DNA from 3 places in the Marinobacter sp. M-5 genome. Region 2 is predicted to be linked to each of the others. Evidence: predicted binding sites of a transcription regulator. Region 2 holds the regulator's gene; each other region holds the start of a gene.
What was found. Region 2 encodes LexA, which represses DNA repair genes until DNA is damaged. Its sites were predicted from a motif close to CTGTNTNNNNANACAG; they were not measured.
Positions count from the first base shown of each region.

Region 1: imuA (translesion DNA synthesis-associated protein ImuA) is a predicted target of LexA. The motif match lies at 8,510-8,525, and genes of this name have one in related genera.
Region 3: recN (DNA repair protein RecN) is a predicted target of LexA. The motif match lies at 8,577-8,592, and genes of this name have one in related genera.

Region 1 is NZ_JAWJEK010000001.1:1,945,318-1,955,552, forward strand. It holds gene serC (3-phosphoserine/phosphohydroxythreonine transaminase) at 1-886, opposite strand, end outside; gene gyrA (DNA gyrase subunit A) at 938-3,583, opposite strand; gene purU (formyltetrahydrofolate deformylase) at 3,710-4,564, opposite strand; gene ggt (gamma-glutamyltransferase) at 4,675-6,438, shown strand; gene R0125_RS08905 (YkoF family thiamine/hydroxymethylpyrimidine-binding protein) at 6,454-6,705, shown strand; gene R0125_RS08910 (DUF202 domain-containing protein) at 6,709-7,080, opposite strand; gene R0125_RS08915 (putative RNA methyltransferase) at 7,080-7,958, opposite strand; gene R0125_RS08920 (4a-hydroxytetrahydrobiopterin dehydratase) at 8,072-8,413, opposite strand; gene imuA (translesion DNA synthesis-associated protein ImuA) at 8,557-9,246, shown strand; gene R0125_RS08930 (DNA polymerase Y family protein) at 9,272-10,235, shown strand, end outside.
Region 2 is NZ_JAWJEK010000001.1:1,080,400-1,090,634, forward strand. It holds gene R0125_RS04935 (autotransporter assembly complex protein TamA) at 1-133, shown strand, start outside; gene R0125_RS04940 (translocation/assembly module TamB domain-containing protein) at 130-3,906, shown strand; gene R0125_RS04945 (SIMPL domain-containing protein) at 3,903-4,589, opposite strand; gene R0125_RS04950 (type 1 glutamine amidotransferase) at 4,644-5,381, opposite strand; gene R0125_RS04955 (amidoligase family protein) at 5,371-6,375, opposite strand; gene lexA (transcriptional repressor LexA) at 6,538-7,146, shown strand; gene R0125_RS04965 (cell division inhibitor SulA) at 7,180-7,680, shown strand; gene R0125_RS04970 (hypothetical protein) at 7,700-7,960, opposite strand; gene R0125_RS04975 (DUF6586 family protein) at 8,006-8,500, opposite strand; gene R0125_RS04980 (DUF1329 domain-containing protein) at 8,780-10,138, shown strand; gene R0125_RS04985 (SOS cell division inhibitor) at 10,212-10,235, shown strand, end outside.
Region 3 is NZ_JAWJEK010000001.1:377,199-387,433, reverse strand. It holds gene carB (carbamoyl-phosphate synthase large subunit) at 1-2,335, opposite strand, end outside; gene carA (glutamine-hydrolyzing carbamoyl-phosphate synthase small subunit) at 2,419-3,543, opposite strand; gene dapB (4-hydroxy-tetrahydrodipicolinate reductase) at 3,739-4,539, opposite strand; gene dnaJ (molecular chaperone DnaJ) at 4,551-5,681, opposite strand; gene dnaK (molecular chaperone DnaK) at 5,762-7,687, opposite strand; gene grpE (nucleotide exchange factor GrpE) at 7,800-8,396, opposite strand; gene recN (DNA repair protein RecN) at 8,638-10,235, shown strand, end outside.

The sequences.
Region 1 (10,235 bases), 860 kb from region 2:
TCCATGAGCGGAAACGGGGATCAATGGGGTTGGCGTAGAAATCGTTGGCGTCAATGAAGCCGTAAAGCTTCTGCGCCTTGCGCAAATTGATCTCGCCCATGGCTTTAACGCCCCCCTGAGCTTTCAGCCATTTGAACACCAGCCCGGCAAGATACCAGGAATAGGTCGCCGGGGTGTTGTACATGGAATCGTTATCCGCGATGACCTGGTAGTTCATCATGGTCGGCGTTTCCTTGTGGGCCTTACCGAGAAGATCCTTGCGGATAATCACCACCACCAGACCAGACGGCCCGATGTTCTTCTGGGCACCGGCATAAATCACTCCGAACTTCGACACGTCCAGCGGCCGCGACAGCATGTTGGAGGACATGTCCGCAACCAGTGGTACGGCACCGCTGTCCGGCACGAAGTCATACTCCAGGCCGCCGATGGTTTCGTTCGGTGTGTAATGCAGATAGGCAGCGTCGTTGCGGGTGTTCCAGGTACTCTGCTCCGGAATCGTGGTGAAACCGCTCGCTTCGCTGCTGGCAGCCACATTGACCTGACCGTACCGACTCGCTTCTGCGATGGCTTTTTTCGACCAGATACCGGTATTGATGTAATCCGCAGACGACTGATCACCCAGCAGGTTCAGGGGGATAGTCGCAAACTGGCTCGAAGCTCCACCCTGCATGAAGAGCACAGCGTAATCACTTGAAACTCCCGCCAATTCACGGAGATCTTTTTCAGCCGTTTCGGCAATCTCGACGAACTCATCACTGCGATGACTCATCTCCATCACGGACATGCCGGTACCACGCCAGTCGAGCATTTCATCCCGCGCCTGCCGCAGCACGCTTTCCGGCAAGGTTGCCGGACCTGCACAAAAGTTATACGCCCTGCTCATGTTCCTGTGATCTCTCAAGTCTTACCTGTCGTTCCGGGAAAGGTGCTGGCGTTATTCTTCGCCAGCACCGTCTTCGGCATTGCCGGCATCGTCTGCACTGTCTTCACTGCCCGGTTCCGGTGCGGATGCGCCTTCAGCCAATTCCTCAGCCAGTTCCTCCGGCTCATCACTTTCAGCGATTCGCTCGACGCCCACCAGGCGCTCATCTTCCTGGCTCAGTTTGATCAGGCGCACACCCTGGGTATTCCGGCTCAGAACAGACACTTCATCAGTGCGGGTACGAACCAGCGTGCCCTTGTCCGAGATCAGCATCATTTCGTCGCCGTCGAACAATTGCAGCGCGGTCACCAAGTTGCCGTTACGCTCCGAACACTGCATGGCGATAACGCCCTGACTGCCGCGACTGTAGGTCGGGAACTCGTCAAACGCGGTGCGCTTGCCGTAACCGTTCTCACTGGCGGTGAGCAGCACGCCGTCTTCCTGCGGAATGATCAGGGAAACCACGTGGTGGCCTTCAGCCATCCGGATACCCCGAACACCACGGGCAGTCCGGCTCATCGGGCGCACGGCCTCTTCGTTGAAGCGGACGGCCTTACCGGCCGTGGAAAACAGCATGACTTCGGCATCACCCTTGGTGATGGCGGCGCCAATCAGGGTATCGCCCTCATCCAGCGACAGCGCGATCAGGCCACTGCTGCGCGGACGGGAGAAGTTCGGCAGCGGGGTCTTCTTGACCACACCGGCCGAGGTGGCCATTAACACGAACTGGTCTTCCGGGTAATCCCGTACCGGCAGGAACGTGGTAATACGCTCACCTTCGTCCAGCGGCAGGATGTTGACCATCGGACGGCCGCGAGAGGCGCGGCTGGCACGAGGAATCTCGAACACACGCAGCCAGTAGACCTTGCCGCGGTTGGAGAAGCACAGAATGGTGTCGTGGGAATTGGCCACCAACAGCTTCTCGACGAAATCCTCGTCTTTCATCGAGGTGGCGGCCTTGCCGCGGCCACCGCGACGCTGGGCCTGGTAATCCTCCACGGCCTGGGTCTTGGCATAACCACCATGAGAAATGGTCACCACCAGATCTTCTTCGTCGATCAGGTCGGCAATGGTGAGGTCACGCTGGGAACTGGTGATCTCGGTGCGGCGCTCGTCGCCGAATTCACTCACCACCGCCTCCAGCTCTTCGCGGATCACCTGCATCAGGCGGTCCGGATCCCCGAGGATTTCCAGCAGGCCGGCAATTTTCTCCAGAATTTCCTTGTATTCGTTCTGGAGCTTCTCCGTTTCCAGACCGGTCAGACGATGCAGACGCATGTCCAGGATCGCCTGAGTCTGCTCCGGTGACAGGTAATAAAGGCCATCCCGCAGTCCGTAGATTTCCGGCAGGTCATCGGGACGGCAGGCGTCTTCACCGGCACGCTCCAACATCGCCAGCACATCACCCGGCGCCCAGCCTTTGGACATCAACTTTTCTTTGGCTTCCACGGAGCTCGGTGAGGCCTTGATCAGTTCGATCATTTCATCGATGTTGGCCAGAGCAACGGTCAGACCCTCAAGGATATGGCCACGTTCACGGGCCTTGCGCAGCTCGTAGATGGTCCGGCGGGTTACCACCTCGCGGCGGTGGCGCACGAACGCGTCGAGCATTTCCTTGAGGTTGAGAATCTTCGGCTCGCCGTTGATCAGTGCCACCATGTTGATACCGAATACGGTCTGCAACTGGGTATGGGCGAACAGATTGTTGACGATGACTTCCGGGTTTTCACCACGGCGAAGTTCGATCACCACGCGGATGCCTTCCTTGTTGGACTCATCCCGCAGTTCGGTGATGCCTTCCAGGCGCTTTTCCTTGACCAGCTCGGCGATCTTCTCGATCAGACGCGCCTTGTTCAGCTGGTACGGCAGCTCGGTAATGATGATGGCATCACGGTTGGTTTTGTTGTCGTGCTCGATTTCATGGCGGGCGCGGATATAGATACGCCCGCGGCCGGTGCGATACGCCTCGACGATGCCGGCACGGCCGTTGATGATGCCCTCGGTGGGGAAATCCGGACCCGGGATGAAATCCATCAGTTCGTCGATGGTCAGGTCCGGGTTATCAATCAGTGCCAGACAGCCGCTGACCACTTCCGTCAGGTTGTGGGGCGGAATGTTAGTGGCCATGCCCACCGCGATACCGGAAGAACCGTTGACCAGCAGGTTCGGCACCCGGGTCGGCAGCACTTCGGGAATCCGCTCGGTGCCGTCGTAGTTGTCGACGAAATCAACGGTTTCCTTGTCCAGATCCGCCAGCAACGAGTGCGCGATCTTCTTCATGCGGATTTCGGTGTAACGCATGGCGGCGGCGTTGTCGCCGTCGATAGAACCGAAGTTACCCTGACCGTCTACCAGCGGATAACGCAGGGAGAAGGGCTGAGCCATCCGAACGATGGTGTCGTAGACCGCGGAATCACCGTGGGGGTGATATTTACCGATGACGTCACCGACCACACGGGCGGATTTCTTGTAGGCCTTGTTCCAGTCGTTGCCCAGTTCGGACATGGCGAACAGAACACGGCGGTGAACGGGTTTGAGGCCGTCACGAACATCCGGGAGCGCCCGGCCAACGATAACGCTCATGGCGTAATCGAGGTAGGACTGCTTCAACTCATCTTCAATATTTACCGGCAGGATCTCTTTGGCTAACTCACCCATCGAGAAAGGTTCCTTTGCGTTTGCTGGAAGTCGTTTCAGGGCTTTTTGTACGCCCCGTAGTTATTCTTTAACAAGCGGCCAATACTAACACAGTCAGCCCCTTACCGGGGCAATTGCGAACCGCTCTTAATCAAAAACCACCGTCTTGTTCTGGTAGGTAATCACCCGGTCTTCAATGTGGGAGCGCAGGCCGCGGGCCAGCACGTTCTTCTCCACGTCTTTACCCAGGCGAACCATGTCTTCGATGGAGTCGCTGTGGGTAATGCGGATCACATCCTGTTCGATGATCGGACCTTCGTCCAGATCCTGGGTGACGTAATGACAGGTAGCGCCGATCAGCTTCACGCCCCGGCTGTAGGCCTGGTGATAAGGCCTGGCACCAGCAAAGGACGGCAGGAAGCTGTGATGAATATTGATCACCTTACCGGAATATTTTTCACACAAAGCAGCCGGCAGAATCTGCATGTAACGGGCCAGAACCACCACGTCCGTGGCGTAGCCCTCGATCAGACCATCAATTTCGCCAAACGCCTCGTCACGGTTTTCCCGGGACACCGGAATGTAGTGGTAGGGTATCTCGTGCCACTCCACCATGCGGCGCAGGTCCTCGTGGTTGGAGATCACGGCCACAATCTCGGCGTTGATCTCACGGCTGTGCCAGCGGTGCAGGAGGTCCGCCACGCAGTGGGACTCCTTGCTGCACATCAGGATCACCTTCTTGGGCTGCGCGGAATCCGCCACGTGCCAGTCCATATCGAACTCACGGGCAATCGGGTCAAAGGCGGCACGAAACTGATCAAGACCGAAAGGAATCGAGCTGGCCTTGATCTCGTGGCGCATGAAGAAGCGGCCCGTATGGGTGTCCGAATGGTGACTCGCCTCGGTAATCCAGCCATTGTAGGTGGACAGGAAATTACTCACCTTGGCGACAATTCCCACCCGGTCCGGGCAGGAAATAACAAGACGATAGGTATGCTCCATGGAAGCCTTTCCTTAGTTCTGATCCGGAAACGCGGGGGCGAAGGTTTCACACCCGTAAAAATGACCGGCTATCATAGCCTATCTGAACGCCAGAAACGAGGAACAAGCACATGGACAGACACCCACCTCAGGTACCCCGCACACACGCCTCCAGGGGCCGCTCACCGGGCCTTCGCGCCGGGCTTGCCGTCATTCTGCTAAGCGTTGCCGGCAGTCTGTGTGCGCAGGCGATTCTGGAGGGCGAACGTCACCACCCGGAACAGGGCCGCAAGGGCATGGTGGTCACCAGCCACGACCTGGCAACCGACGCGGCGCTGGAGGTGCTGAAAAATGATGGCAATGCCGTAGATGCCGCCGTAACCGCCGGCTTTGTACTGGCCGTTGTGCAGCCCCGCTCGGGCAATATCGGCGGCGGTGGTTTCATGTTGTTTGCCCCCGGCGACGGCGGCCCGGTTGAAGCCATCGATTACCGGGAAAAAGCCCCGGCCGCGGCCACCGAAACCATGTTCCAGGACAACGATGGCAATGCGGTGCCCAACCGCAGCCGCTTCACCCATCTGGCCTCCGGCGTACCCGGCACGGTGGCCGGACTGGCCCTGGCACTGGAACGCCACGGCACCCTGTCACTGCCGGAAGCGCTGGCGCCGGCAATACGCCTGGCCCGGGACGGATTTATCGTGCCGGCACGCTTCACCGAAGGCCTGGAGCAGGCCCGGGACCGCCTGCAACGCTGGCCCGCCAGCCGTGCGACGTTTTACCGGGAGGATGGCTCACCCTGGCCACCGGGCGAGCGTTTTCGCCAGCCGGAACTGGCTGCCACCCTGCAGCGCATCGCCGATCAGGGCACCCGAGGCTTCTATGAGGGCAAGACAGCGCGCCTGATCGTCGAGGAAATGCAGCGTAATGATGGTCTGATCACCGCGGCGGATCTGAAAGACTATCAGCCGTCCATCCGCAAGCCGGTGCGCGGAACCTATCGAGGCCATGAGGTGTTCTCAATGTCACCGCCCTCCTCCGGCGGCACCCACATCCTGCAGATCCTGAACATTCTGGAACACTACCCATTGGCAGAACTCGGCCATAACGCCGCGGACACCCTGCATTACATGGCCGAAGCTATGAAACTGGCCTACGCCGACCGCTCGAAGTTTCTTGGCGACACGGATTTTGTTGATGTTCCCCTCGACGGCCTGCTGGACAAAGCCTACGCCGCCGAGCTGCGCAAAAACATCAGCGTCGACAAGACTCGGCCAGCCAGCGAACTTCAGCCCGGCAACCCCAACGCCTTTGAAAGCCCGGAAACCACCCACTACTCCATCGTCGACCGTTGGGGTAACGCGGTATCCAACACCTACACCATCAATTTCAGTTACGGCTCGGGCATTACCGTGACCGGGGCGGGCTTCCTGCTCAACAATGAGATGGACGACTTCAGCGCCAAGCCCGGTGAGCCCAACGCGTTCGGGCTGATTGGCGGCGAGGCCAACAAGGTGGAACCGGGCAAACGCATGCTCAGCTCCATGTCGCCGACGGTTGTGCGCAAGAACGGCCGCAACTTCCTGGTCACAGGCAGCCCCGGCGGCTCGCGGATCATCACCACCACCCTGCAAGTGATTCTTAATGTGATTGATCACAACATGAACATTCAGAGCGCCGTCGACGCGCCGCGCATGCACCATCAGTGGCTGCCGGACGCGATCTTCATTGAACAGGGATTCAGCCCGGACACCCTCCGGCTACTGGAGGACCGCGGCCATACCGTGAAAACCACCAACGCCATGGGTGCGATCCAGAGCGTCCTGATTGGTGAGGATGGAACGCTTTACGGCGGCGCCGATCCAAGACGCAGTACTTCATCCGCAAAGGGTTACTGAACCCGGGGAGACATCATGTATCTATCTGTGCAACTGAGCTGTTACCCGCTCAAGGACGACTACAAGCAACCAATCTGGGATCTGATTGACCGGCTGAAACAGACCAGTCTGGAGGTGCATCCCGGGCGCATGAGCACCGAGATGTTCGGCGAGTATGATGAGGTGATGTCGGTGCTCTCAGACACCCTGAAATGGTCGTTCGAAACCTACGGCAAGTCGGTTTTCGTGGCAAAAATCATGGAAGGTGACCGGCGGCCGAAGGGGTAACCCCTACACCCGCCCCACAAACAGCGCCGCAACCAGCACGGTGCCGAGAAACGCCACAACCATGTTCACCACCAGCCCCCAGCGGAAGCCGTAACCTTCGGGAAACTCCGCGGGGGTCAGGGTGCGCAACAGGGCCCGGAACTGGCGGGATGACCACACTGCGGCAAAGGCCCCCAGCAGAATGAACAGGATGCCAATCCAGAACGCCAGCACCGCGTTGATGGCACCCACCGCTTCCGGGACCAGCGCATGGAGCAACAGCCCCGCCCGCTCGATCAGGAATCCGAAGGCAATGAAGGACAAGCTGGTGCGGTTCCAGGCCAGCAACGTGCGCTCGGCGGCGAACAGAACCCGGGGGTCTTTCAGATCTGACATCAGGCGCTTTCCTTTTCATCCGGTGAAGGGTTTGGAAGTGTGCATTGATAACGGGTCAGGCGTACATCCACGGTGACCGTCAACGACTGCAGCGCCACAGCACGCTCAAGCCCCTCCGCGGTGGCACGGTACAAATGTGGCGTCATCGCCAGCAAATCCGCAATCTGCTCCTGGCTGTCCAGCGTCAGGGCAAAGCGCTCCATGGCGGAGCCAAGCACTCTAAAACCCACCGGATCGTCGCGCACCGCGCTTTTTTCAGGCTTCAGCGTAGGGTAGATGATCTCACGCAATTCCCGTAGATGCGCGGGTCCGGCGTCCACCTGAAGCAACTGCCCCCCGGGCTTCAGCACCCGGGTAAACTCGGCATACACAGGAAAGCCGAACACACAGAGCACCCGGTCCACCGAGGACGAAAGCACCGGCAGCCTGGCGTTGGTACCCACAACCCACGCCGGGTGCTTGTCCTGTTTCGCGGCTGCCAGTACCGCCCATTTGGAGATATCCACGCCCAACAACTCGAGTGCCGGTTGTTCTGCGGCAGCCGCCGCCAACTGGCGCAGGTAATAGCCTTCTCCACAGCCCGCATCCAGGCAGGTTAAGCGGTGTGTGTCGGGCATTTCCGCCAGCACCAGACGATTCACCGCATCGGCGACGGGCTGGTAAAAGCCGCCGTTCAGAAAGCGCTGACGGGCTGCCACCATCTCCTTGCTGTCACCGGGATGAAGAGAACGCTTGTTCTGGACCGGCAACAGGTGGATATAGCCCTGGCGGGCGGTATCAAAATTATGCCCCACCGGGCAGCGCCAGGCCGCGCCAGTATGGCTCAGAGGTTCTCCGTCCAGCGGGCAGGCAAGAGCTTGAAAGGGTTCGACGGGCATGGGCGTATCACCTGAATGCAATGGGAATGCGCAAGGCTACCCCAAACACCGCCAATGGTCTAAATGGCAAGCCGGATTTCATCGCCATCGGTTTTGCCGTGCCGGACCACTGGTCAGCTTCCGTAAGCGGCACCGGTCCGGGCGGCCATAATGAAATCGTTTTTGTGCAAACCACCGATGGAGTGAGTCCACCAGCGCACCGTCACCTGGCCCCACTCGAGCAGAATGGCGGGATGATGCCCCTCGGCTTCGGCCAGTTCTCCGACCCTGTTGGTAAACGCCTGAGCCTCGGCAAAGTTACGAAACCTGAAGACCCGTTGCAGCTGCTCTTCCCCATCCAGCTCAACGAGTTGCCAGTCAGGAATTTCCCCCAGCAGACTGCGCTTCTCATCTTCCCCGATTTTCGGGGCATCTGCGCTGCAGGCCTCGCAGGACAGCCCTTCCAGTGAAGTCATGGTCTTTTCCCCCTGAACAGTAGCGTGTACTACAAGCGTGGCCGCCGGCCTGCGGATTATCAAGCCCACTCTTGAAATTTGACCCTGTTCAGAATACTGTATATTTAAACAGTACTCCGGAAACCAGGCAGGAATTTAACACCATGAGCAAACTTCTGAACACGCTGATAGAGGATGCCCGTGTCTGGCAGGGGCATCGTCAGACACGGACCACGCAACCGGCGGAACCGACCGGTTATCAGGCCCTGGACAATCAGCTCGGAGGCCTGGGCTGGCCCCGCGGAGCTCTGAGCGAATGCCTGCTGGATGCCCCGGGCATTGGCGAATTGCAGCTGGTGCTGCCACTGATGCAACGGCTGTCCCACGCTGGCAAAACTGTGTTCTGGCTGAACCCGCCACACACACCTTACGCCCCTGCCCTGGCCCGTGACAGAGTGAATCTGGACCAGATTGTGATGATCCGCACCGAAGACAGCGGCGATCTGCTCTGGACCCTGGAAAACTGCCTGCGCTCTCCGGTCACCGGGCTGGTACTGGCCTGGCCGGGCAAACTGGCCGCCCGGGATATCCGCCGCCTGCAACTGGCGGCGGAGGCCGGCAGCAATGTGTGCGTGCTGTTCCGCAGCCGCAAGCTGGCCGACCAGAGTTCTCCGGCCGCTCTGCGCCTGGAGCTGGAAGCCGGCGAACACCAGGACCTGCGGATCAATGTGCTGAAACGTCGAGGCAGCTGGCCCGGGCAGCGTTGCACACTGGCCATGGGCCGACGGGCCGATTTACCGGTCACCGAATCGAACCGGGTGGTTCAGGGCCCCTGGTCCGCATCCGCTCCCTGACTGACTGACATAAAGGCACGGCATCATGCTTTGGGCTTACCTGCATTTCCCGCATCTGCTGCTGGATCACATTCGTCGCTCCCGCAACGGGCGTGATGAGGCGAATGAAGAGAACAGTAAACCGGCTCTGGTGGTTGTGGATCAGTCTGCCCAGCGCGTGTTGCAAGCCTGCCCACAAGCCCAGGCCCAGGGTGTGCAAGCGGGCATGCGTCTGAAAACCGCCATTAACCTGGTGCCCGAGCTGGCCATCGCCCACGCGGACCCGGGGCGTGAACAGCAGATTCTGGCGGAGCAGGCGCGCTGGCTGTACCGCCATGTTGCCAGCATTGTGCTCCACCCGCCCGACGGCTTGCTGGTGGAGGTGGGCAGCCTGGAAAAACTCTACGGCGGCCTGGCCGCCGTCTGGCAAACCCTGGAACAGGCTCTCTCGGAACGGCATCTGACCGCCTGGATGGCCACCGGAGCCACTCCTCTGGCGGCTCGTCTTTGCGCTCGGGCCGGCCAGGGCCAGTGCACTGCAGACAAGGGCCATATGGAACGGCATCTCCATAATCTGCCACTGGCCGCCGCCGGCTTTGACGACCGCACCCTGACCCGGCTCCAGCGTCTGGGTCTGACCCAAATGGGGGAAGTCATGACCTTACCAGCCGCCGAGCTGGCCAGACGGCTGGCACCGGAAACCCTTGCCCGGGTGCAGAAAATTCAGGGCAGCCGGCCAGACCCGCAACAACCCTGGCAGCCACCGCACCACTTTCGTCAGCAGGCGGATTTCGTGCAGGACATCGAGCGCGCCGAAGGCCTGCTGTTTCCCCTGCAACGCATACTGACGGAGCTGGAAGAAGACCTGTGCTGGCGCCAGCAGGACACCGACAGCCTGCTCCTGGTGCTGACACATCGCCATCACGAGCCTACCCGCTTGCGCATTCGCACCTCCGGGCCGGAACACCGGGCCGAGGCATTTCTGAACCTGATGCGCCTGCGCTTCGAGC
Region 2 (10,235 bases):
TGCCAGCGGCGCGGGTATCGGGATCCGCTGGGTGAGTCCGGTCGGCCCAATCCGCTTCGACATTGCCCATGGGCTGGATGACGAGTTTGGTGGCGACTGGCGAATTCACTTTTCCATGGGGCCAGAGCTGTGACGGACGACAACCGCGACAAGGCAACGGCCGCTCCCGCTGAGCCGACCGCGCACGCCGGCACGCCACGCCGGAGCTGGCGGTTCTGGCTGTTGGTGATTCTGCTGCTGGCGCTGCTGTTGCCGCTGGCACTGGTGGCTGCGCTATTGTTGGTGCTGCGTTCGGAAACCGGCACCGCCTGGGCCATTGACCAGGTGCCTGGCCTGACCGTTGAGGGCGACCGCGGTTCATTGTTCGGCTACTGGCAGGCCGAGTCGGTGATCTGGCAGGGATACGGCACCGGGGTGCGATTGCAAGCAGTGGTGGTGGACTGGTCGCCCGGATGTCTGCTGAGTAAGGAGCTGTGCCTCGACACGCTGCATGCGCAAACCATCGATCTGACACTGCAGCCCTCTGGCGAGCCGGAGGAGCCGGGCGGGGATATCAGCCTGCCCGTCGTCAATCTGCCTGTGGGCGTGCGCATTGGTGATGTCCAGCTGGGCCGCTTCACGCTGGATGGCAGCAAGGTGTGGGACAGTTTGGAACTCAAAGCCGGAGGATCCGGGGCGGACTGGACTCTGGAGCACGCCCGTTACCGCCTCGACGAGATTGCGGTGGGTGCGTCCGGGCGTCTGGAAACCCGGGGCGGCTGGCCACTTGACCTCGATGTGGACGTGTCTCTGCCGCCACCCCGGGGCGACGCCTGGCAGATTGCGTTGAATCTCACCGGCAGTGCCGAGGACCTCAGGCTTTCGGCTCGCAGCCGTGGGTACCTGGAGGCGTCGTTGCGGGGCCGGGCTGCGCCGCTGGACAAGCGTTTGCCCCTGCAGCTTGAACTGGAATCCCCGTCGTTCCTGGCGCTGGACGCCTTGCCACCGACACTCACTCTGAAAGACTGGCGGTTGGCGCTGGACGGCAGCCTGGAAAAGGGCTTCGCAACCCGTTCAAACGCGGTACTCCCGGGCACCGCCGGTCCGGTCACGGTGTCACTGCAGGGGCTTGTGACCACCGCTGGCGCATCGGATGTCAGCCTGCAACTGACCGGCCCGCAGGACGGCCCACAACCGGGCACGCTGGCGCTGACCGGCGATGTGAGCTGGCAGGAGGCTCTGAACGCTGAGCTGTCGGTCGCCCTGGCAGCTTTCCCCTGGCACACGCTGCTGCCCGACATGGCGCAGCCTCCGGTCACTCTGCGCCAACTGCAGGGCGATCTCGAATACCGGGACGGTCGTTACAATGCGCAGCTTGAGGCCGCAGTGACCGGGCCCTATGGCGATGCAGAACTGGATACCGCGCTGGCCGGCGACCTGGAATCGGTTTCCCTGACCGAGCTGCTGGTCAGTACCGGGGCCGGCGAGCTTCGCGGCAAGGCGGAGATCGGTTTCGCCGATCAGTTGAGTTGGGACGCCGGTATCACGCTCGACGAGTTCAATCCCGGCTACTGGGTGCCGGCACTGGAGGCCCGACTTGACGGGAAAGTCAGCAGCCAGGGGCGTCTGAGCGCGGAGGGTCAGCCGGACATGACCGCCGACTGGGATATCGTCGGGCAATGGCAGAACGAGCCAGCGAAAACCCGGGGGCAGCTGGAGTTGGCCGCCGGCACCTGGATTGTCTCGGAGCTGGTCGGCGAGCTGGGGGACAACCGCGTCAACGGCAGCGGGCGCTGGGGCGAAACGCTGGCGGGGGATCTGCAGATCAACCTGCCGGATCCGGGTATTCTGGTGCCGGGCCTGGCGGGGGAGCTGGCCGCCACGTTGACGGTGACCGGCGGCACCCCTGATGATCCCGAGGGAACCCTGAGCCTGCGCGGCTCGGATCTGGTCTGGCAGGATGCGGCGGCGGTGTCACAGGTGGCGGTGGATGCCAGTCTCCCGGGTGGACGCCGGATTGCGGCGTCGGCGCGAGCGCAGGAGATTCGCTCTGGTGAGCAGAGCCTCGCTGGGCTGGAGCTGGAATTGAACGGAACTCGACAGAGCCACCGGTTAACGTTGTCCGCATTGCATGACGAAGCAGAGCTGACCATGGCGCTGGCCGGCGTTGCCGGGGACGCGTGGAAGAGCTGGCAGGGCGCGATCGAGCAGGGGAGGATTGACTTGCCCGGCGCGTCCCAGACCTGGTCGCTGGATCAGCCGGCGGAGATGGCGTACCGGGAAAATGGAACCCTGACCCTGGGTAGCCAGTGCTGGCGTTGGCAGGACAGTTCCATCTGTGCCGAGGATCAGACTCTGCTTCCGGAGCCGGCGCTGGCCTACCGCATTGATAACTTCCCGACATCGGCGTTGGCGCCGTTGCTGCCGGACACCCTGCGCTGGGATGCCGCCCTGAACGCAACCCTTGATCTCACCATGACTGATCAGGGGCCGGACGGCACTTTCTCCGTGGATGCCGGTGCCGGTGATTTCGAGGTTCGGGTACTGGAGGAGTGGGAGACGCTCCGGCACGACACGTTCACCGTAAACGTCGCCATGAAACCTGAAGTGGCGGATGTCACCGTGAATCTCGCGGGCCCCGAACTCGGCCAGTTTGATCTGGACCTTTCCGTGGATCCGACGACCGAAGCGCGGCCGGTGACCGGCCGCTTTTCCCTCGCCGGTCTCGACATTGCCCTTGCCGGAGTGATTGCCGGGCTGGAAGAATTCGAGGGGGAACTCAATGGTGAAGGCCGGTTATCCGGGCCCCTGCTGAGGCCGGCGGTTAACGGCGAAGTGGCGCTTACTGGCGGGCGCTTCGTTGACCCGTCCATTCCGCTCCCTCTGAACGATGTGGTGATTGCCCTGCAGCTGAACGGCTACTCGGCCGACCTCAGCGGACGCTGGAACAGCAGTGACCGGGCGAAGGGGAGGCTCACCGGCGCCTTTGACTGGGAGAACCAGCCCTCGGCTGAAGTCACCGTTACCGGCGACCGCCTGCCGATCACTTACGATCCTTACGCACAGGTAGAGGTGGCGCCCGACATCACCATCGCCTTCCGGGAAGGCGCGCTGTCAGTGACGGGGCGGGTGGATGTCCCCCGCGGCGAAATTGAGGTGCAGGCATTGCCGCCGCAGGCGGTGTCGGTGTCCGAAGACGAAGTGATCGTGGGCGTCGAACCGGAGGAACGGGCGATTGAGGCTCTGAACATGGACATCACCGTTGTGGTTGGTGATGACAAGGTGACGTTCGATGCCTTCGGTGTGACCGGTGACCTGAAAGGCACGCTGCGAATTGGCAATGACATGGACACCCGCGGCTCGCTGAAACTGGTCGATGGCCGATACGAAGCCTATGGCCAAGAGTTGGACCTGCGCCGGGCGCGGGTTGTTTTCGTCGGATCCCTGACTGAACCCTACCTCGACATCGAAGCCGTTCGTCGGGTGGATTCGGTCGTGGCGGGTATCCGCCTGAGTGGGCCAGTTAGCGAGCCGGAAACCGAGGTGTTTTCCGAGCCATCCATGCCCCAGAGCGACGCGTTGTCTTATGTGATTCTGGGGAGAGCGCCGCAGAGCCAGGGCGAAGAGGGGCAGATGAGTCAGGCGGCTATTTCGTTGGGGCTGACTCAGGCCAACAAGCTCACCCAGGGTATCGGGGACGAATTGGGCATCCGAAACCTGATGCTCGAAACAGAGGGGGCTGGCGACGAGGCTTCAGTAGTGGCCAGCGGCTATATCACCGATAAATTGAGCCTGCGCTACGGCGTGGGGATATTTGAACCCATCACCACTGTCGCCTTGCGCTATGATCTGGGCCGCTACTTCTATCTGGAAGCGGCCAGTGGCCTGGCCGCATCGCTGGACATTTTCTACACCCGGGACTTCTAATCGAGCTTGAAGGTGGCGTTGACGCTGGCGCGAAGTTCCCGGTCGCTGATGCTGGATACTGCATCGCCAGCGGACATTGCTTCCGCCCGCATCATCGGAATCGGGTGATGTCCGCCGTTGATGTTGAGGGTGACCACCTCCCCACAGGACATGTCCAGCTCTTCGGCCACGAAGTCGCAGCGAGATCGGGCATCGGCAATGGCCCTTGCCAGCGCCTGCTTCTGCAGGCCGTTCTCATCCGAGTGATAGAAGTTGCCGGCACCCAGGTGGTAATCCATGCCCAGCTTCTGGGCTTCGGCCAGCAACGGGTTCAGCAGCGCCAGATCGTCAATGGTGAAACTGACGGCCTGCGATGCCACCGCCCGTTTCTCCGGCTCCTGGTCCCGCTCCTGCATCGGGATCATCCGGGTGTACATATTCAGGTCGGCATCGTTGTACTCGTCGAGCTGGTCGCGATAGGCGTCGATGGCACTGCGCCACTGGGCCATCATCCGGTTGACCTCGTCAGACGCGTTGGCCGGCAGGTTGTCCTCCGCGGAGGCGGTAAACCGCACTCGGGCACTGTCAGGGGTGTATTTGACAGCGCCTTCTCCGGTCAGGGTCACTTCGCCGGCCTGGGCGGCGAGGGGGAGTAAAACCACCGCAAGGCCGGGCACCAGGTGTTTCTTCAGGGCATCAAGCATCGTCAGATCTCCGTTCTGTGTTGGGTCTTGGTCTTCGTGTCCCGGAGCCGGGCTTTATGCCTGGGTCCGGGCATCCGCCTCGTTCAGCCTCATCAGCTTGCGCTCTCGGGCGGCGTGAACAAAGTGGCTGAAAATGCGCCGGTGTCCGGCATGGTAGAGCAGGTATTCCGGGTGCCACTGAACGCCCATCAGCCACTGGTCACCGGTATTTTCAATAGCCTGGACAAACCAGTCGTTGTCTACCGCCACGACCCGCAAGCCTTTGCCGAGCCGCATGATGGCCTGGCTATGGATACGATTGGCGCCAATTGCGGGGCTGTGCATCAACCGGCCGAGACGGCTGTTCCGGACCAGTCTGACCCTTTGCATGGGCAGTAGCAGTGGCCGATGCCGGGTGTGAACCCGCAGCGGTGTCACGTTCTGGCACAGCGAGCCGCCATGGAAAACGTTGATCAACTGGGCGCCCCGGCAAATCCCCAGCACGGGCAGTTTCAGCTGGCGGGCGTCGGCCAGAAGCCGCTGGTCGGTCTGGTCCCGGCGGGTATCATAGCGGGCGGTTACCGTTGACTGTTGGCCGAACAGTTCCGGGGCCACATGGGTGCCGCCAGACAGCACCAGGCCGTCGAGCATCGAGACATCCACCGTTGAGCCCGGGCGGATGTAATGGGTTCTCGCGCCATGCAGTTTCAGCCCCAGGTTAATCAGCCGGTGGGCGAGACTGCGCCTCGCCGGCCCGCTGATTCCTATGGTCAGGCCCGGGAAATCCGGGCTGTCGACGGCGTTATCGGACATAGCCCCGGTCGTGCAGCCACTGGTTGCAGGTGTCTGGCCAGCTTTGGGTCAGGTTGCGCAGGCTCAGTTTGCGGCTGTTTCGAAACGCTTCCCTGAGTTCCGCCAGCTCTGCGGCATTGTTGGCCAGCTGCTCCAGCACCACCCAGTCATTCCATACCGTAGAAAAATGCCACTGCGGGTTGTCGATGTCGCAATCGGGCAGGCGGTAGTGCAGGGTCGGCCGGCTCTTGATGCGTTCGTCTTCAACGAATTCCGCCAACAAGCGGCTGTCGAGGTGCGCGAACAATGGCAGCAGATCCAGAGCCTTGTTGCGGGTCGGGTTGTATTTCAGGTAGTCCCGCATCAGCTGTTCGACGTCTGGAGCGTAATCGTCCTCAAGCAGTTTGTCAGTGTAGGTGCTGCTCCAGGGTTCAATGTAGCTGGTGAATTTGCGGCTGATGTCCACCTGATGACGACCTTTGAGCCACTCGTAGAGCACGGCAAATGCCTGCAGGTAACGCACCAGAGTGGGCGCCTCCAGGTCCGGCAGCTCCGGGTTCAGTTGCAGCCCGAAGGCATAGTACAGCGCTTCCCGGCTGCCCAGGGCGCCGGCTTTTCTCAGTTCGTCACACAGGGTCTCGATGCGCTCGAGCGTCGAAAACGGCAGCGGTGGGCTGACGATCTCCAGGGGCACGATCTTCTCCGCGGCCGCATCGATCACGTCCATGGCCTGGCCACCGAGTTCGCGCACGGACTCCGGCAGGCGCTCATCCTGGAGATCCAGATCCTTGATCGGATCGGAGTCCAGTTCGATGGTGAATTTGCCCAAGTCGGTTTCCAGCTCGGCGACATACCGGGATGCAGCATGTGCGTCGCCGGACAGCAGTTTCTCCGAGAGTCTGACCAGGTCCTCGTAACTCAGTCCGGACAGTTCGATTTCGACGCCGACACGCCGCTCTTCGCCGGATGCGGTTCGCAGTATGTCCGGCATCCTGCACGCCTGTGATTCGCTCATTCCTGTGCCTCCACAATAGGTTGCCGTTACCTTAACACAGACCCCAACAGGGTGAGCCCGGGGCTTGCTGACAAAAAATACAGGAAGCAGTCTTTACACTGGATAAAACACTGTATATAGTCAATTCACTGTATATAAAAACAGGATAAACGGGGCAACCTCATGAAGCTGACAGCAAGGCAAAGCCAGGTACTGGATATTATCCGGCGCTACGTGGATGAAACCGGATACCCGCCGACCCGCGCGGAAATCGCCGCGGAACTTGGGTTCCGCTCAGCCAACGCCGCCGAGGAGCATCTGAGGGCGCTGGCGCGCAAAGGCGCGATTGAGATGGTTCCGGGCGCAAGCCGCGGTATCCGGTTGCCTGAGGCGGAAGCCGACCTGGGCCTGCCGGTGATTGGTCAGGTGGCGGCCGGTAGCCCGATCCTGGCTCAGGAGCACATCGAAGACCATTGCACCCTGAAGCCGGACTTTTTCTCGCCCTCAGCGGACTATCTGTTGCGGGTAAGAGGCATGAGCATGAAAGACATCGGCATTCTGGATGGCGATCTGCTCGCGGTTCATCGCACGCAGGACGTTCACAACGGTCAGGTGGTGGTGGCTCGTGTTGGCGAAGAGGTCACGGTGAAACGCTTCAGGAAAGAGGGCAACAAGGTATTCCTGATTGCGGAAAACGAAGAATTCGTCCCGATTGAAGTCGATCTGCGGGAGCAGGAGATCTTTATCGAAGGGCTTGGCGTAGGTGTTATCCGTCGTTCGGATATGCACTGATCTCCAACGGTCAACCAGAAGACGAGGCGCATCATGGAACAACTCAGCTTTAATCAGAATATGGCGTATTCCGGCTCAGCATTCGGCTTTCAGGCGCCGGCCAGCCATCTGTCGGGAAAGTCAGCCGTTGTTCGGGCCGGTTCCGCCAGAGCTAAGCGAGCCGACCCTGCTGCGCCGGTCACAGGTAACGTCACTGAGATTATTCTGCCGGAGGGTCAGGTAGAGAATTTTCAGCTGCTGTTGCCCATGCTGACCCAGTTGAACCAGGAGAAGCGCTGGCTGGCATGGATCGATCCGCCTCAGGCGCTGGTCAGCAAGTGGCAGAAGATGCATGGCATCGTAGCAGGTGAGCTGCTGGTGTTGCGCTCAACGCCGGATTACCCGGCGCGGGATCTTGCGGAACGGGCGCTCAGCGCCGGAACCTGTCATGCGGTCGTGATGTGGACCCGCAAGCTGGGCCGGGAAGGTCTGGAAGCGCTACAGAAGGCGTCCGCTCAGGGCAACAGTCATGGGGTGGTTTTGCGCCAGCGCTGAGAGCGCTGGCGGATCTCACTCAGTGGAGGGTGTAGGACGGTTGCGCGTCCTGTGCTTCCGCGTCGTCGTCTTCCCAGTCAATATCGTGCGCAACATTGCCTACCGCTTCAATGCCAGCCGCAATCATGGCTTTGGCAACTGCCATTTCGCGATCTTCCATCATGTCGCGGGCCTCTGACGAAAACGAAATGCGGACCAGTGGTGCGGCATCGTCGTCAATGCGACGCAACGCATAATCGCCATCGCTCAGTTGTACAATTTCGAAAAAAGATGGTGACATTCACATAACCTTTCAGTTGTATTCGACCCTGTGGTGCCTCGCGATTTACCACTCGCTGTGGCGTTCTTCCAGGGTATCGGCGAATTGTTTCAACGCGTCGAGCACTTTACCCAGAGCAGCCGCAGAACGGTCAGGACCGGAATCCGCGGATATCGCAATGATATTCTCCGCACTGACCGTTTTTCGAGTTGCCGGTGGCTTGGCCTGCGCGGCCTCCAGTTGATCCAGGTGGTTCCACCAACTGCCGCCTTTGCGCGCCAGAGTCAGCAACTCAGCGGTTTCCGGGTTGTCCTCTCCAAGCAAAGTGACCAGTGCCTCCAGCGTTTCGGGATCGCTTTGCTTCTGTTGGTACAGCTTCGCAACCATGATCAGTAACAGGCGCCTTGCCCGCAGCGTCAGCTCAATGCTGCCCTGTAGACCTGCTTCCCGCTGCAAGGCGTCACTGGCGTCCTCCCCGCTGGAGGGGGTGTCAGCCTGCCGTAACAGCACCCGGGCCATGAACAGCTTTTGGGAAACCAGTGAATACCACTGTGACGCCATGATTACCTGCCAAAAAAGATGGACGGCCGAGTCGGGAATAAGCGCCCATTAAATTAATTCATCAGCTTATCATATTTACAGTTGCATTTCCTCCCCTGTGTTGGTCGTCACGGGTTTAACAAGAAACTACAAACATTCACTTGAAACGCCCGTTTGAATTTGGCAAAAAGGCCGCCCGCTGAACGAGATTTGAGCGATTTCAGCGGTTCGCAATCGCGAGCGGAGAGCACTGTTTTTTTGCGGCAGGGCGGTCAACGGCATAAGGGAGGTACGTTAAATATGCGTAAGCATGTGGTCACAGGTGTAGCGTTAGCATGGTTGGGAATGTCCGGCACTGCGACGGCCGCCGTCACGCAGTCGGAAGCTCAGAGGTTGGGCAACGAACTCACTCCGGTCGGTGCCGAGAGAGCAGGGAATGCATCCGGTAGTATCCCCGAGTGGACCGGAGGGCTGACAACGCCGCCTGCTGACTGGAAGTCGGGGCAGGTGGAAACCGACCCGTTCCCCGAAGACTCGCCGCTGTTCATCATCACTGCAGAGAACCTTGATCTTTATCGCGACAGGCTGACGGCCGGGCATATCAAGATGCTTGAGCAGTACGGCCCTGACTTCTTAATGCCGGTTTATGAGACACGTCGTACCGCGGCCTTCCCTGAGCATGTGTATGACAAGTTTCGGGAAAATGCAGTGTCCGCTGAGCTGCTGGATAACGGCAACGGTGTCCGCGACACCATCATGACCAGCCCGTTCCCGATTCCCGGAAGCGGTCTGGAGGTGATCTGGAACCACATTCTTCGTTATCGTGGCGAGGAGCTGTCGTTTCGCAGCGCATCTGCCACTCCGCAGGTAAATGGCTCCTACAACCCGGTGGTTAACGAGTACAATTATTACTTCGCGTACAGCCGCCGTGGGGCCGATCTGGACGATATTGATAACAAGATCTTTTACCTGAAGACCGACACCATTGCGCCATCAAATCTGGCCGGTACCATTACCCTGGTCCACGAAACCCTCGATCAGATCCGTTCCCCCCGGTTGGCCTGGCGTTACGATGCCGGCTCACGCCGTCTGCGTCGCTCGCCGAATTTGGCTTACGAAACCGACCTGCCGAATTCTTCTTCTCTGCGGTCGGTGGATCAGAAGGATATGTACAATGGCGCGCCGAACCAGTACGACTGGGAGCTCAAGGGCAAGCGCGAAGTGTTTGTGCCCTATAATGCGTACCGCCTGCACGAGAAAGAGGTTCGTCCTGATGATGTGATCCGCCCGGGTCACATCAACCAGGAACTGGCCCGTTACGAACTGCATCGCGCGTGGGTTGTGGAGGCAAGGCTGCGTACAGGCATCAGCCACATCTACTCCCGCCGGGTCTTCTATGTCGATGAGGACAGCTGGCAGATTCTCGCGTCAGAGGCATACGACGCAGAGGGTAACCTGTGGCGCGTATCGGAAGCCCATAACATCAGTTTCTACAGCGAACCGGTGTTCTGGACTACCATGGAAATGACATACGATCTGAAATCGGGTCGTTATTACATCGACGGTCTTGATGACGGATTCTCGGCATACAATTTCGCGCCGGGTTTCCGTGGCAACCAGTTTACGGCCTCCGCAGCCCGCCGGGCGGCGCGTCGTTAACAGGCAAGAAGGGCAGGGGCGAGGCGCCTGCCCGGCTCATCTGGCCCTACGTCAGGCGCAGGAGATACACCCCATGGCTGAGACTTCGACGCACATG
Region 3 (10,235 bases), 700 kb from region 2:
GCATGATGCCGCCAATAACCACATCCTTGCCGTCGGAAATGGCGTCAATGTCCACCTCGATGGCGGCATTCAGGAAGTGGTCAAGCAGCACCGGGCTGTCGTTGGATACCAGCACGGCGTTGCGCATGTAGCGTACCAGCTCGGCTTCGTCGTAAACGATCTCCATGGCGCGGCCACCCAGCACGTAAGACGGGCGCACCACCAGTGGATAACCGATTTCCCGCGCCGCCAGAATGCCTTCCTCGTGACTGCGTACGGTGGCATTTTCCGGCTGCAGCAGCCCCAGGCGGGTGATCATCTGCTGGAAACGCTCGCGGTCCTCGGCGCGGTCGATCGCGTCCGGGCTGGTACCGATGATCGGTACGCCCGCCGCTTCCAGACCCCGGGCCAGCTTCAGGGGCGTCTGGCCTCCGTACTGGACAATCACACCCTTGGGCTTTTCGACGTTGATGATTTCCAGCACGTCTTCCAGCGTGATTGGCTCGAAGTAAAGGCGATCGGAGGTGTCGTAGTCGGTGGACACGGTCTCCGGGTTGCAGTTGATCATGATGGTTTCGTAGCCGTCCTCACGCATGGCCAGGGCAGCGTGAACACAGCAGTAATCAAACTCGATACCCTGACCGATGCGGTTGGGACCGCCACCAATCACCACGATCTTGTCGCGGTCAGAGACGTCGGCCTCGCACTCTTCTTCATAGGTGGAGTACATATACGCGGTGTCAGAAGCGAATTCCGCAGCGCAGGTGTCCACCCGTTTGTAAACTGGACGGATGCCCAGATCGTGACGCAGCTTGCGCAGGCTGACCTCGGAAATGCCCAGCAACTTGGCCAGGCGGCCGTCCGAGAAGCCCTTGCGCTTGAGGCGGAACAGGGCATCGCGGTCGATATCGGCCTTGCCGGCCGACTTCAGGGCCTGCTCCTCACGGATCAGGTCCTCAATCTGCACCAGGTACCAGGGGTCAACGTGGGTGTTGTTGAAGACCTCCTCGACGGTCATACCGGCACGGAAGGCGTCACCGATGTACCACAGGCGCTCGGCCCCGGGCACATTGAGCTCCTGGGTCAGGGTTTCCTGGCCGTCGGTGGTATCCAGCTCCACCTTCTCCTCGAAGCCTTCGGAACCCACTTCCAGGCCACGCATGGCTTTCTGCAGGGATTCCTGGAAAGTACGGCCAATGGCCATGACCTCACCCACGGATTTCATCTGGGTGGTCAGACGGGCATCGGCCTGGGGGAACTTCTCGAAGGTGAAACGCGGAATCTTGGTAACCACGTAATCGATGCTGGGCTCGAACGACGCTGGGGTGACCCCGCCGGTAATTTCGTTGCGCAGCTCGTCGAGGGTATAGCCCACCGCCAGCTTGGCCGCGACCTTGGCGATCGGGAAGCCGGTGGCCTTGGAAGCCAGGGCCGAGGAACGGGACACCCGCGGGTTCATCTCGATCACTACCATACGGCCGGTATCCGGATTGATACCGAACTGCACGTTGGAACCGCCGGTTTCCACCCCGATTTCACGCAGAACCGCCAGCGAGGCATTCCGCATGATCTGGTATTCCTTGTCGGTCAGGGTCTGGGCCGGCGCCACGGTGATGGAGTCACCGGTGTGCACGCCCATGGCGTCGAAGTTCTCGATGGCGCAGACGATGATGCAGTTGTCATTGCGGTCGCGGACAACCTCCATCTCATATTCTTTCCAGCCGATCAGGGACTCGTCGATCAGCAACTCGTTGGTCGGTGACAGGTCGAGACCGCGGGTACAGATCTCCTCGAACTCGTCGCGATTGTAGGCGATACCGCCACCGGAGCCACCCATGGTGAACGAGGGCCGGATGATGCACGGGAAGCCGATATCGTCGGACGCAGCCCAGGCTTCCGCCATGGTGTGCACGATGGTCGCACGCGGGCATTCCAGACCGATCTTTCTCATGGCCTTGTCGAAGCGGTCCCGGTCCTCGGCCTTGTCGATGGTGTCGGCGTTGGCACCGATCATTTCCACGCCGTGCTTTTCCAGTACGCCGTGCTTTTCAAGATCCAGCGCGCAGTTCAGCGCGGTCTGGCCGCCCATAGTGGGCAGCAGTGCGTCGGGCTGCTCTTTCTCAATGATTTTTTCGACGGTTTTCCAGGTGATCGGCTCGATGTAGGTGGCGTCGGCCATCACCGGGTCGGTCATGATGGTTGCCGGGTTGGAGTTAACCAGGATGACCCGGTAACCCTCTTCCCTCAGGGCCTTGCAGGCCTGGGCTCCGGAGTAGTCAAACTCGCACGCCTGACCGATCACGATAGGGCCGGCGCCCAGGATCAGAATGCTTTTAATGTCGGTACGTTTTGGCATCTCTAGGTAAACCTGTCAGCAACTTTTAAATTCTTGCATCGCAATGTGCGGCGCCTGTATGGCTCTTGGACCCTTCCGCGGGCCTAGCGGGCTTCCATCAACCGAATGAACTGGTCAAACAACGGTGCCACATCGTGCGGGCCCGGGCTGGCTTCAGGGTGCCCCTGGAAACTGAACGCCGGCTTGTCGGTACGGCGAATGCCTTGCAGCGAACCATCGAACAGGGACTTATGGGTCGCCTGCAGATTGTCCGGCAGACTGGCTTCGTCCACGGCAAACCCGTGATTCTGACTGGTAATCATCACCGTGCCATCGGCGAGATCCTGCACCGGGTGGTTGGCTCCGTGATGGCCATGACCCATTTTCACCGTTTTGGCACCGCTGGCCAGCGCCAGCAACTGGTGCCCCAGACAGATACCGAACACCGGAATGTCGGTTTCCAGCACTTCACGGATGGCGGTGATGGCGTAATCGCAGGGCTCCGGATCGCCCGGGCCGTTGGACAGGAACACACCGTCGGGATTCATCGCCAGCACCTCGGCGGCCGGCGTCTGTGCCGGTACCACCGTGATGTCGCAGCCGCGGGCCGCCAGCATGCGCAGGATGTTGAGCTTGACGCCATAGTCCCACGCCACCACCTTGAACCGAGCCTCGCTGCGCTCACCGTACCCTTCGCCCAGGGTCCACTCGCTCTGACTCCAGCCCCAGGCCTTGTCGGAACTGACTTCTTTCGCCAGATCCATGCCCTTCAGGCCCGGGAAGGCGTTCGCCAATTCCAGCGCCCGCTCGGCGGTGGCGCCCTCGCCTGCCACCACGGCACCGTTCTGGGAACCTTTGTCACGGAGGATGCGCGTCAGGCGACGGGTGTCGATGTCTGCAATGCCTACAATGTTGTTGCTGCGCAGGTACTCGTCAAGGGTGCCGGTGCTGCGCCAGTTGCTCGCAATCAGCGGCAGGTCGCGAATGATCAGGCCCGCAGCCTGGACACGATCCGATTCCACATCCTCCTCGTTCACACCGGTGTTGCCGATGTGCGGGTAGGTCAGGGTGACAATCTGGCGGGAATAGGACGGATCGGTCAGGATTTCCTGGTAACCGGTCATGGCGGTGTTGAACACCACTTCGCCGCTGGTCTCTCCCTCAGCGCCAATGGCGGTGCCGTAAAACAGGCTTCCGTCTGCGAGTGCAAGGATTGCAGGTGTGCTCAAGGCTTGTATCCTCATCGAGTGGCGTAGAAGTTCGTCACGAACAGGAACGCAAGCGCAAATTCAGGTTGCAAAAAAGCGAGACAGAGTCGTAACCCGGTCCCGCTTTTTTTTGAAACTTTTTCAAAACTACGCTTGGTGCAGTTAAACCGCCTTATTGTAAAAACATTGGCGCTTTATGTCCACGAGTAGCACAGCTTATTTCAAGTCCAGAACGTCCTGCATGTCGTAGAGCCCGGCCGACTTGCCCTGCAGCCACAGTGCAGCCCGCATCGCGCCCTTGGCGAAGGTCATACGACTGCTGGCCTTGTGAGTCACCTCTATGCGCTCGCCCTCAGTGGCAAACAGTACGGTATGATCACCCACAACATCCCCGGCGCGAATGGTTTCGAAGCCGATTTCCTGGCGGGTGCGCTCGCCGGTGAAACCTTCGCGACCGTAGACAGCGCAGGCCTTCAGATCGCGACCAAGGGCGTCGGCCACCACTTCGCCCATGCGCAGCGCTGTGCCGGAGGGCGCGTCCTTCTTGTGGCGGTGATGGGCCTCGATGATTTCCACATCGTAGTCATCCCCCAGCGCTGCTGCTGCCGTGCGTAGCAGGTTCAGCACCACGTTCACCCCGACACTCATGTTGGGCGCAAACACCACCGGGGTGGATTCCGCGGCGACCGCCAGCTGCGCCTTCTCAGCATCGGTCATGCCGGTGGTACCGATAACGATCATCTTGCCGTTGGCCTTGCAGAACTCGGCATTCTCCAGGGTCAGATCCGGGAAAGTGAAATCGACGAGCACGTCGAAATCGTCCTTCACCTCGGCCAGACTGCCGGCCATGGCAACACCGGTTTTGCCTAGGCCGGTCATTTCGCCGGCGTCAGCGCCGATCAATGAACTTCCGGGCTCAACAACCGCCGCGCCCAGCTCGAGACCCTCGGTGCCGTCAACGGCTTCAATCAGCACTTTACCCATGCGCCCGGCGGCGCCGATGATTGCTACCCTCATGGTCTCCGTCCTCAGAATTTCATTTCGTCAAAGAAGCTTTTCACACCCTCAAACCAGGAGGTTTTTTTCGGGGCATGGTGCGTGCCGTTGGTGCCATCCAGGGTTTCCTGGAACTCTTCCAACAGCTCTTTCTGCCGCTTGGTCAGGCTCACCGGAGTCTCCACCATCACCCGGCACAACAGATCCCCGGCGGGACCACCACGCACCGGGCTGACACCCTTGTTGCGCAGGCGGAACAGTTTACCGGTTTGCGTTTCAGGGGGAATCTTCAGTTTGACCCGGCCGTCCAGCGTCGGCACCTCCAGCTCCCCACCGAGAGCCGCATCGACAATGCTGATGGGCACTTCACAGTAAAGGTTACGGCCATCACGGCTGAACAGCGAATGCTCACGAACCGCGACCTGCACGTAGAGGTCGCCAGGCGGCCCACCGTCCATACCCATTTCACCCTCACCGGACAGGCGAATACGATCGCCGGTGTCCACGCCGGGCGGCACCTTGACGGACAGAGTCTTTTCTTCCTGAACCCGGCCCTGGCCATGACAGACCTTACACGGATTTTTGATCACCTGACCAGAACCCCGACAGGTCGGGCACGCCTGCTGAACCGTAAAGAAACCCTGCTGCATCCGCACCTGCCCCATACCTTTACAGGTACCGCAGGTTTCCGGACGTGAGCCCTTTTCAGCGCCACTGCCTTCGCAGGTATCGCACTCCTTGTGTCCCGGTATGCGAATCTGGACGGTTTTGCCTTTGACCGCCTCTTCCAGGTCCAGCTCGAGGGTGTATCGCAGGTCCGCGCCGCGGGTGTTGCGACCACGACCACCGCCACCACCGAAGATGTCACCGAACACATCACCAAAGATATCGGAGAAGCTGCCGCCCCCGCCGCCGCCAAAGCCGCCGCCGGCCTGGCCGTCCACACCGGCATGACCGAACTGGTCGTAGGCCGCCCGCTTGGACTGATCCGCCAGGATCTCGTAGGCTTCACTCGCCTCCTTGAACTTGTTCTCGGCGTCGGCGTCGTCCGGGTTACGGTCGGGGTGATACTTCATTGCAAGCTTGCGGTACGCCCGCTTGATTTCCTTCTCGTCCGCATCCCGGGACAACCCGAGAGTCTCGTAATAATCGCGCTTGGCCATGCTTTTAAAACCCTGTTTTTAAAACGCGGAAAACGCGAGACTCATCCCGCGTTTTCCAACTGCCTGATGTACGTCAGAATTTACCGCTTTTCGTCGTCTTTGACTTCCTCGAACTCGGCGTCAACGGCGTCGTCAGAAGACTGGGCACTGGCACCCTCGCCCTCTCCGGCCGGCTGCGCCTGGTCCGCCTGATCTGCGTACATCTTCTGAGCCAGCTCGGAAGACACCTCAGTCAGCTTCTGGGTCTTGGCTTCAATGACGTCCTTGTCTGAACCGGCAAGCGCTTCTTCCAGCTCTTTCACCGAGGCTTCGATAGAATCCTTCTCACTCTCGCTCACCTTGTCGCCAGCGTCTTTCAGAGTCTTGCGTACGGCGTGCACCATGGCGTCGCCCTGGTTGCGAACCTGCACCAGCTCTTCGAACTTGCGGTCTTCCTCGGCGTTGGCCTCGGCGTCCCGCACCATCTTATCGATCTCGTCATCGTTGAGGCCGGAGGAGGCCTTGATCACGATGGACTGCTCCTTGCCGGTCGCCTTGTCTTTCGCGGACACGTTCAGGATGCCGTTGGCGTCGATATCGAAGGTGACTTCGATCTGCGGAACACCACGGGCAGCCGGCGGAATGTCGGCCAGATCAAAACGGCCCAGCGACTTGTTCTGTGCCGCCTGCTTGCGCTCACCCTGCACCACGTGGATGGTGACCGCCGTCTGGTTGTCATCCGCGGTCGAGAAGGTCTGCGACTTCTTGGTCGGGATGGTGGTGTTCTTGTCGATCAGCGGAGTTGCCACGCCACCCATGGTCTCGATACCCAGGGTCAGCGGGGTTACATCGAGCAGCAGCACGTCTTTCACGTCACCAGACAGAACCGCCGCCTGGATGGCAGCACCCATGGCTACTGCTTCGTCCGGGTTGACATCTTTACGGGCTTCTTTGCCGAAGAACTCTTTGACCTTCTCCTGCACCAGCGGCATACGGGTCTGACCGCCCACCAGGATAACCTCGTCGATCTCGGAGGCCTTCATTCCGGCATCCTGCAGCGCCACTTTGCAGGGCTCGAGGCTGCGCTGAACCAACTCTTCAACCAGCGACTCCAGCTTGGCGCGGGTCAGCTTCACGTTCATGTGCTTGGGACCGGACGCATCCGCCGTGATGTACGGCAGATTGACGTCGGTCTGCTGGCTGCTGGACAGCTCGATCTTGGCCTTTTCGCCAGCTTCCTTCAGACGCTGCATTGCCAGGCTGTCGCCACGCAGATCGATACCGCTGTCTTTCTTGAACTGGTCGGCCAGGAATTCGATGATTTTCAGGTCGAAGTCTTCGCCACCCAGGAAGGTGTCACCGTTGGTAGCCAGCACTTCAAACTGGTGCTCGCCGTCGACGTCGGCAATTTCAATGATGGACAGGTCAAAAGTACCGCCACCGAGGTCATAAACCGCAACCGTGCGGTCGCCGCTCTTCCTGTCCAGGCCATAGGCCAGTGCCGCAGCCGTCGGCTCGTTGATGATGCGCTTGACGTCGAGACCGGCGATCTTGCCAGCGTCCTTGGTGGCCTGACGCTGGCTGTCGTTAAAGTAGGCCGGTACGGTAATGACTGCCTCGGTCACTTTCTCGCCCAGGTAGTCCTCTGCGGTCTTCTTCATCTTCTTGAGAATTTCTGCAGACACCTGCGGCGGCGCCATTTTCTCACCCTTTACTTCTACCCAGGCGTCACCGTTGTCGGCCTTAGCGATCTTGTACGGCACCATCTTGATGTCTTTCTGGACCACATCGTCCTCAAAACGACGGCCAATCAGACGCTTGATGGCGTACAGGGTGTTGTGCGGGTTGGTCACCGCCTGACGCTTGGCAGACTGACCTACCAGGGTTTCGCCGTCGTCGGTGTAGGCGACGATGGACGGGGTGGTGCGATCACCCTCGGCGTTTTCAATAACTTTTACCTTGTCGCCATCCATAATGGCTACGCAGGAGTTGGTGGTTCCCAGGTCAATACCGATAATCTTGCTCATTGAGTCACTCCAATTCGTTTGTTCAATCCGATGGCGGCATCGCTGTCGCGATGCCTGACATGCAATCTGGCGCTGTCCGTTTACTGCCTATATTGGCGCCTTAATAAACTTTTCAAGCCTGTTCGTCGATTTTTGGTGCGTTGCTGGCCTGAGCCACAACCACCATGGCAGGACGAACAAGGCGCTCATTCAGCGTGTAACCCTTCTGAACAACCGCCACCACGCTGTTGGGCTCGGCATCCGGCGCCGGCACCATGGACATGGCCTCGTGGAGCTGCGGATCAAAGGGTTCGCCAACAGGATTCAACTGGGCAACGTTGAACTTCTTGAGGCTGTTCATGAACAGACTCAGGGTCATCTCCACCCCTTCACGGATGGAGGCAACCAGTTCGCCGGCAGACTCGTGACCCTCGGTGCTCTCGACCGCTTTCTCAAGACTGTCAGCGACCGGCAGCAGCTCTTTCACGAACTTTTCAAGAGCAAACTTGTGGGCTTTCTCTACGTCCATCTCCGCGCGGCGACGAACGTTTTGCATCTCCGCCTGAGCCCGCAGCATCTGCTCCTGGAATTCCTGCACCTGTGCCTGCAGGGCTTCGGTCTCGGAAAGCTCGCCGGCCTGCGCTTCGTCGGCCGCCTCCGCCGCTTCACTTTCAGCGGCGGCCTTCAGCTCTTCCTCTACCTGCGCATTGCGATTGTCGTCAGCACTCATGGCTACTCCTGGTCGTTCATCCGCGGCCGCCGCAGCGACCGGTTCGACATGTCACCCGCCCCAGGGGGGACGGATCAAATAGGGTTGCGAACGGATATGGGGCCCGTTACGCCGGTTTCAACCTTGCAGAGTACATTTATGCGCAATTTCACCCCTGCGCATTTGCAAACCAGAAGAACCCTGTATATATTCACAGTCACTGTATGTACGCACAGTATTTTTCAGAGCGGAGGTCACCTGCATGCTCACACAGCTCACCGTTTCCAATTACGCCATTGCTGAAAGAGTCGAACTCCAGTTCAGCAAGGGTATGACCGCCCTGACCGGAGAGACCGGTGCAGGCAAGTCCATTGTGCTGGATGCGCTCAGCCTCGCCATGGGCGGACGGGCCGACGCCGGCGCCGTTCGCCATGGCGCAAAGCGGGCAGACATCACCGCCTCCTTTGATGTATCGCGGATTACCGAGGCACGGTTGTGGCTGGAACAACATGAGCTGGATGACGACCATGACTGCATCCTGCGCCGGGTGATCAGCAAGGACGGCCGCTCACGGGCATACATCAATGGCCAACCCTGCCCACTGGCAGACCTGAAAGATCTTGGCAGCCGGCTGATGGACATTCACAGCCAGCACCAGCACCAGTCGCTGCTCCACAAGGACACCCACCGCAAACTTCTGGACGAATACGCCGGGGTGGAAACGCTGGCCAGTGACACCCGCGAAGCCTGGAAAATCTGGAGCAAAACCCGCCAGCGCCTGACCGAGCGCCAGCAAAATGCCGACGAAGCCGAGGCCCGCCTGCAGCTGCTGCGTTACCAGGTAGAGGAACTGGACCGCTTGGCCCTGGAAAGTGGCGAGCAGGAAAACCTTGAGCAGGAACAAGCCCGGCTCAGCCACGCTGACACGGTGCTCCTCAACAGTCAGCAGGCAGCACTGCTGTGCACCGAGGAAGACAACAGCGCCGCGGATCTTGTCCGCCAGGCTCTGCAGCAACTGGAAAACCTGCCCACCGAAGTGCCGGCGCTGGCTGACACCATCCAGATGCTTAATGACGCGCAGATCCAGATCAGCGAAGCCGGCGACAACCTGCGCCGTTTCGTCGAAGATTACGAGGCCGACCCGGCGCGCCTGGCGGAGGTGGAGGAGCGCCTGAGCGCCATCTACCAGATGGCGCGCAAACACCGGATTACACCGGAAGAGCTGCCGGAATTTCACCAGCGCCTGAGCGCTGAACTGGCATCACTGGATGACGGCGAAGGCAGCGTTGAGCAACTGGAAGCGGAGCTGCAAAGCCAGCGCACGCACTTCGACGAACTCGCAACCCGCCTGTCCGAGGCCCGCCAAGAGGCCGCTGCGAAACTGGATCAGCGAATTGCCGACGAGCTGGCACAGCTGAGCATGCCGGCAGTGCAGTTTGTCACCCACCTGAACCGGAATGGTGCCAACGAGCCTTCGCCCTGCGGACTGGAAGACGTGGAGTTTCTGGTCAGCGCCAACCCCGGACAGCCGGCGCGGCCGCTGGCAAAAGTGGCGTCGGGTGGCGAGCTGTCGCGAATCAGCCTGGCGATCCAGGTAGTGGTGGCGCAGACATCCACCACCCCGACCCTGGTGTTTGATGAGGTGGACGTGGGCATCGGCGGTGGCACTGCAGAGGTAGTCGGCAAGCTACTGAGGACTCTGGGCGACGACGGTCAGGTCCTGTGTGTCACGCATCTGCCGCAGGTGGCGGCCCAGTGTCACCAGCACCTGTTCGTCAGCAAATTCACCGAACAGGATGCGACCTTCTCGAAAATTGAAACGCTGGATGATCACGGGCGGATCAGCGAAGTGGCCAGAAT